DNA from 2 places in the Carnobacterium sp. CS13 genome. Region 2 is predicted to be linked to the other one. Evidence: predicted binding sites of a transcription regulator. Region 2 holds the regulator's gene; the other holds the start of a gene.
What was found. The regulator CtsR, encoded in region 2, represses protease genes until heat stress. The targets are predictions, from matches to a motif close to TTGGTCAAAAAAGGTCAAANA.
Positions count from the first base shown of each region.

Region 1 (3,403 bases), 290 kb from region 2:
TTCATAAAGTTTAATTCTTCATCGTCTCGGTTATGGGGTATCGTACTCGCATAATCAGCAGCTGACAATTTCTCAGCTGGGCGCTCTTGTGGAGAAGTAATTTCAATTAAAGGATTTCCCAAAGCTTTCTGGTTTAAAAAAGTTAATAAATCTTCTTGATTGTATTGCAGCATTTGAATGGATTGTTGGAGTTGTTGAGTCATAGCCATTTTTTGAACTTGGTTTTGTTGCTGTGTAAAGGATTGTTCGAAATTCATGCGGTGACCTCCTTGTTAAAAACCTTTTTTTTCTGACTTTATTATAACATAAAGGGCTAGTCGAATCTTATGACCCGTAAAAATGCCTTGTTTTTTTACCAGTTATCAGATACACTGTAATAGTTGGTAATTTTAAGAAGTCCCCTTAGTGTAATGGATATCACGTAAGATTCCGATTCTTGAAATGGGGGTTCGATTCCCTCAGGGGGCATATAGCACGTTCTGTTACGTCCGATTAAATTTGTCGGATGGTTTGAAAGGCTTTAGAAAAACCAGCCGCTAACTAAACTAAACAGGCACGGTTCAGACCCGGATTTCGTAAAAATACTTACGATTTTCGGATCTTTTTTATTAAGTTCTATCATAGTGGTCTTGGTAAGTGAAAAGATTGCCTCTTATAGACTAGCACTATCTTATTATCGTCTTTAAAGAGGAGGGCACGTTGTTAGATAGGAAGGTTCTCTCTGACAACCCATTTTTCGCTTAAGAGTTGTCAACACGATTTGACCAAGCATTTTTTATTAAGACAAGTCTTGAAAGAAGCGGAAATAAAAGGTAGAGCAACTAGATAAACCGAAGTGGACTGATTTCACAAATAGAGGTATAATTCCAGATGTTGAAAAATTACCATTGAGATGTTAAACAGTTTATGCGGTTTTAATTTGGGATGAAGGTATGACCTGGTATCCCGTTACGGAAGGATCGGTTATTGAAGATGAAAGAGAATTTTTGGCAAGATTTGCCGCGGCCGTTTTTTATATTGGCACCAATGGAAGATGTGACGGATGTTGTGTTTCGGCATGTAGTGAGTGAAGCTGGCAGACCGGATGTGTTTTTTACAGAGTTTACAAATACCGTTAGCTATTGTCATCCCGAAGGACGTAATAGTGTTCGTGGACGGTTAACGTTTACGGAAGATGAACAGCCCATGGTCGCTCATATATGGGGAGATGAACCCGAATACTTCCGGAAAATGAGTATCGGCATGGCCGAAGAAGGTTTCAGCGGAATCGATATCAATATGGGTTGTCCAGTCCCCAATGTAGCAGGAAAAGGGAAAGGCAGCGGCCTTATCCGCCGTTCCCAAGTTGCTGCAGATTTAATCCAAGCAGCAAAAGCAGGAGGATTGCCGGTAAGTGTCAAGACTCGGCTTGGATATACAAACATCGATGAATGGCGCGATTGGCTGACACATGTTTTGGAACAAGATATTGCTAATCTTTCTATCCATTTGCGCACACGAAAAGAAATGAGTAAAGGGAATGCTCATTGGGAACTGATTTCAGAGATCAAAAAATTGCGTGACGAGATTGCACCGCAGACCCTTTTGACGATTAATGGAGACATTCCAGATCGTGAAACAGGTTTGAAACTAGTTGAGGAATATGGTGTGGATGGAGTTATGATCGGAAGAGGTGTTTTTCACAACCCTTATGCATTTGAAAAAGAGCCGAAAGAACATAGCAGCAAAGAATTGCTGGACTTATTCAGATTGCATTTGGATCTTTTTGATCATTATTCTGCTAAGGAAGAAGAACCACGTTCGTTTAGACCTCTTCGTCGCTTTTTTAAGATATATGTGCGCGGTATTCGCGGAGCGAGTGATTTAAGAGTGCAGTTAATGGAAACAGAAACAACAAATGAAGCGCGGGCCTTACTAGATGCTTTTGAAGAAAAAAATAAGGATATTGTAGGGAAATAGCAGAAAATTCTCCAGTCGTTTAAAGCACTCAACCGAAAATGGACTATTGGAATTAAAGTCCTCAAGGGACATTCTTGTGACGATTAGATGAAAAATCTAATCGTTTTTTTATTTTTAAAAATGAAACAAACTATTTGACCTTTGTTGACCAAAGGGGTAAACTATAACATAGTAAGATTTAAAAAGTTTATGTTACAATAAAAAAGAAGTAAAGATTTGAGGAGGAAACAACATATGAATTTAGTACCTACAGTAATTGAACAATCCCCGAGAGGCGAACGTGCTTATGATATTTATTCTCGTTTATTGAAAGACCGCATCATTATGCTGAGTGGCCAAATCGATGATAATGTAGCAAACTCTGTTATCGCTCAATTATTATTCTTGGATGCTCAAGATTCTGAAAAAGATATTTTTATTTACGTTAACTCACCAGGTGGAAGCGTAACAGCAGGACTAGCGATTTTTGACACCATGAACTTCATTAAAGCAGATGTTCAAACCATTGCAATGGGAATGGCTGCTTCAATGGGAAGTTTCTTGTTGACTGCTGGTGCAAAAGGCAAACGGTTTGCTTTGCCAAATGCTGAAATTATGATTCACCAACCTCTTGGAGGAGCACAAGGACAAGCGACTGAAATCGAAATCGCTGCTCGTCATATTTTAAAAACGCGTGAACGCCTAAACAAAATTTTATCTGAACGCACCGGACAACCAATTGAAGTGATTGAACGCGATACGGATCGTGATAACTTCATGTCTGCAGAAGATGCAAAAGCGTATGGTTTGATCGATGAAATTATGGAAAATAGCGCAGAATTAAAACAATAAAAATGAAAGCCGGAAGCCTTAGGGCTTTTGGCTTTTTTTATTAGATGAAAAATGATAGAACCAAAAAAAGAGCAAACAGGAAAATAACATTTCATGGGTTTTACATGTATACTATTGGTTACAAATGGTAAGGGGGAAGTTTTGATGGATATCAGCAATATCATAGCAAGCGAAGTGGGCACCACTTATGGATTTAAAATTGGAAATCCTGATGCACCAGTAAAAGTTATTGAATTTATTAATTTACGTTGTCCATTCTGTAAAAAATGGTATGAAGATTCAAAAGATGTTCTAGCATATTATGTAGCAGCTGGAAAAGTCCAACGGATCATTAAGCACTTTGATAAAGAAAAACCAAGCTTGGCAAAGGGAAACGTTGTTCATCATTATTTGGATTATTCGAATCCAGAGAAAGCTTTGGAAGAAATGGATTATTTCTATGACAAGCAAGATGAATGGGGCGATCTAGAAGAATTAAAAGAAGTTGCCGCATATGTAGAAGAGAAACGGGGATTGACACATCAACCCAATACAGAAGAAATCAACGGCATCATTGAAGAAGCTGGCCGGGCTAATGTTGTGCTTGTTCCTTCTGTTTTTATCGGAGAAGCTA
Region 1 is NZ_CP067364.1:446,176-449,578, forward strand. Features, by position in the region: gene rpoN (RNA polymerase factor sigma-54) at 1-257, opposite strand, end outside; tRNA gene JHE06_RS02145 (tRNA-Arg) at 397-468, shown strand; gene JHE06_RS02150 (tRNA dihydrouridine synthase) at 973-1,959, shown strand; gene clpP (ATP-dependent Clp endopeptidase proteolytic subunit ClpP) at 2,176-2,790, shown strand; gene JHE06_RS02160 (DsbA family protein) at 2,935-3,403, shown strand, end outside.
Region 1: the regulator CtsR is predicted to act here: its motif matches at 2,091-2,111, upstream of clpP (ATP-dependent Clp endopeptidase proteolytic subunit ClpP).

Region 2 (3,403 bases):
CTAGAAGTAATATAACGCGAAGACAATTGAACAGCTGCATGAATCGCTTCTTCTGTTATTTCAACATTGTGGTGTTCTTCATAACGCGAACGCAGACCTAACAATATTTCTTCTGTTTCGTCTGGAGTCGGTTGATCAACACGGATAGGTGAAAAACGACGTTCGAGTGCTGCATCTTTTTCAATATACTTTTGGTATTCGTCTAAAGTAGTCGCACCAATCGTTTGCAGCTCTCCCCGTGCTAAAGCAGGTTTCAGGATATTGGAAGCATCGATTGCTCCCTCAGCTCCGCCAGCACCAATCAACGTATGCAATTCATCAATAAAAAGAATCACTTCTCCATCTTGATAAATTTCATCGATAATTTTTTTCATGCGTTCTTCAAACTCGCCGCGGTATTTAGTGCCCGCAACTAATGAACCCATATCCAGCATCATCAAGCGTTTATTGGCTAACGATTGAGGCACTTCACCGGTAACGATTTTTTGAGCCAATCCTTCTGCAATGGCTGTTTTACCTACACCAGGTTCTCCGATTAAGACAGGATTGTTTTTTGTTCGACGGCTTAAGATTTGAATAATGCGTTGGATTTCTGTCTTACGTCCAACGATAGGATCCATTTTACCAGCACGAGCGTTAGCCGTTAAATCTCTTGCTAATGAATCAAGTGTCGGCGTTCCTGCTACGGGTTTAGAAGCTGCCTTTGGACGTCTGCCTTTGCCATTTGTCACATCTGAGATCCCCATTTTTTTCAAAAGAATTTGACGGGTTTTGTTCAAACTAATATCTAAATTAGTCAAAATTTTAGACGATAAGATATCTTCTTCTCTTAATAGACCTAATAGCAAATGTTCCGTTCCTACTAAAGGAGCTCCCATTCGTCTTGCTTCGTCTGTAGCTAATGTGATTGCTTGTTTAGCTCGAGGCGAATAAGGCAAGACGGCGTTTTTCGAAACATATTTCATGGTTCCATAACCCGTGAAATGTTCTATTTCTTCTCTTACGTCTTTTTCCGTTACAGAAAATTGACGAAGTGTTTGGCCCGCAATTCCTTCTTGTTCAACCATAAGGCCCAACAAGATGTGCTCTGTCCCGACAGAATGATGACGGAATCCTTTAGCTTCTTCCTGTGCTAACATTAGAACCATTTTTGCTTTTTCTGAAAATAATTCATTCATATTTTATTACCTCCGTCTTTTAAGACTGTTCATATTTTAAATTGTTTAAAAATGCTATTAAAATGCGTGCCCGTAATTCATGTTCCAGTTTTGAGTCTAAAGATAAAACCGATTTCTCCATCGCTGATAACATTAAATTGGCTTCTCGTTTAGCTATCATATTGTCTTCGTATAACGTTTCTACGATTGAAAAAGCGTTCCTTTGAGAAATCTTATCTCCAACCACATCAATCAGCATATCCAACATTTCTGCTTCATCTAACAACTTTACTTTTATAATTCGAATATACCCGCCGCCGCCACGTTTGCTCTCAACCAAATAACCTTGTTGAACAGTAAAACGTGTGTTGATGACATAGTTAATTTGAGAAGGAACACAATTAAATCGATTTGCCATTTCACTACGCCTAATTTCGACTTGCTCATCCGTTCCAAGTACTTTCTTCAAATAAGCTTCAATGATATCCGACATATTTTGATTATTCATGTGCTATTCGTTACTGAAACAATGAAGATGTATGGTATGTATATTACCTATTTTTACCACACAATGCAACGGTGTTCTCTCAGTAACACTCCTTTTCTTTTTGTCTTAACACTAGACTTAATCGCTCGTTCCTTTTTTCCTCTAGAACAGCGTCAACCAATCAGACTAATCCTTGACTAATCCTGACTTTCATTATACGAGAAAATAAGCCATTTGAAAAGCCACACAGTCTCATTTGCCTTAAAAACTATTTAATTCTAACCAAATAAAAAAATAACCACTAATGAAATAAGTGATTATTTTTGTATTTTATTCTTTTATCGGGAAGACAGGATTCGAACCTGCGACCCCTTGGTCCCAAACCAAGTGCTCTACCAAGCTGAGCTACTTCCCGTAATGTTCTTCAATGTTAGTTTTGAAAAATGCACCCAAGAGGAGTCGAACCTCTAACCGCCTGATTCGTAGTCAGGTACTCTATCCAATTGAGCTATGGGTGCTGAATAATGGTGCCGAGGGCCGGAATCGAACCGGCACGGTGATCACTCACCGCAGGATTTTAAGTCCTGTGCGTCTACCTGTTCCGCCACCCCGGCATTTAGAACAAGCAATGATTTTTTCAAATCTTGCTTACTAGTTGGTCTAGTAAGCGGAAGACGGGGTTCGAACCCGCGACCTCCACCTTGGCAAGGTGGCGTTCTACCACTGAACTACTTCCGCAAATGGTGCCGGCTAAAGGAGTTGAACCCTCGACCCTCTGATTACAAATCAGATGCTCTACCAACTGAGCTAAGCCGGCTAATACAGTAAAAAGAATAAATGGTGCGGGTGAAGGGACTTGAACCCCCACGTCTCTCGACGCTAGATCCTAAATCTAGTGCGTCTGCCAATTCCGCCACACCCGCTAAGCGTAGCATAACTATCCATCATAGATGTTTAGTTATGAGTCATGCAGGATTCGAACCTGCGACCCTCTGATTAAAAGTCAGATGCTCTACCAACTGAGCTAATGACTCATGGTGGAGGTTAACGGGATCGAACCGCTGACCCTCTGCTTGTAAGGCAGATGCTCTCCCAGCTGAGCTAAACCTCCATGGGATAAATTAAATTTAATGAATCAATGCGCGGCAGCGTCCTACTCTCACAAAGGGAAACCCTTCACTACCATCGGCGCTAAGAAGCTTAACTGCTGTGTTCGGCATGGGAACAGGTGTGACCTTCTTGCCGTCACCACCGCACATTTTTTCATCAAGAGAACGGTGTTCTCTCAAAACTGGATAGTGTTTTTCTCTTGCAACATCGTGTCGAAACCAAGACACCGTTTAAAAAATTGGTTAAGTCCTCGACCGATTAGTATTGGTCCGCTCCATACATCGCTGTACTTCCACTTCCAACCTATCTACCTGATCATCTCTCAGGGGTCTTACTCACTTACGTGATGGGAAATCTCATCTTGAGGGGGGCTTCACGCTTAGATGCTTTCAGCGTTTATCCCGTCCACACATAGCTACCCAGCGATGCTCTTGGCAGAACAACTGGTACACCAGCGGTGTGTCCATCCCGGTCCTCTCGTACTAAGGACAGCTCCTCTCAAATTTCCTGCGCCCGCGACGGATAGGGACCGAACTGTCTCACGACGTTCTGAACCCAGCTCGCGTACCGCTTTAATGGGCGAACAGCCCAACCCTTGGGACCGACTACAGCCCCAGGATGCGATGAGCCGACATCGAGGTGCCAAACC
Region 2 is NZ_CP067364.1:154,400-157,802, reverse strand. Features, by position in the region: gene JHE06_RS00750 (ATP-dependent Clp protease ATP-binding subunit) at 1-1,178, opposite strand, end outside; gene JHE06_RS00745 (CtsR family transcriptional regulator) at 1,198-1,665, opposite strand; tRNA gene JHE06_RS00740 (tRNA-Pro) at 1,986-2,059, opposite strand; tRNA gene JHE06_RS00735 (tRNA-Arg) at 2,089-2,162, opposite strand; tRNA gene JHE06_RS00730 (tRNA-Leu) at 2,170-2,258, opposite strand; tRNA gene JHE06_RS00725 (tRNA-Gly) at 2,311-2,382, opposite strand; tRNA gene JHE06_RS00720 (tRNA-Thr) at 2,386-2,461, opposite strand; tRNA gene JHE06_RS00715 (tRNA-Leu) at 2,483-2,567, opposite strand; tRNA gene JHE06_RS00710 (tRNA-Lys) at 2,606-2,678, opposite strand; tRNA gene JHE06_RS00705 (tRNA-Val) at 2,680-2,755, opposite strand; rRNA gene rrf (5S ribosomal RNA) at 2,785-2,900, opposite strand; rRNA gene JHE06_RS00695 (23S ribosomal RNA) at 2,993-3,403, opposite strand, start outside.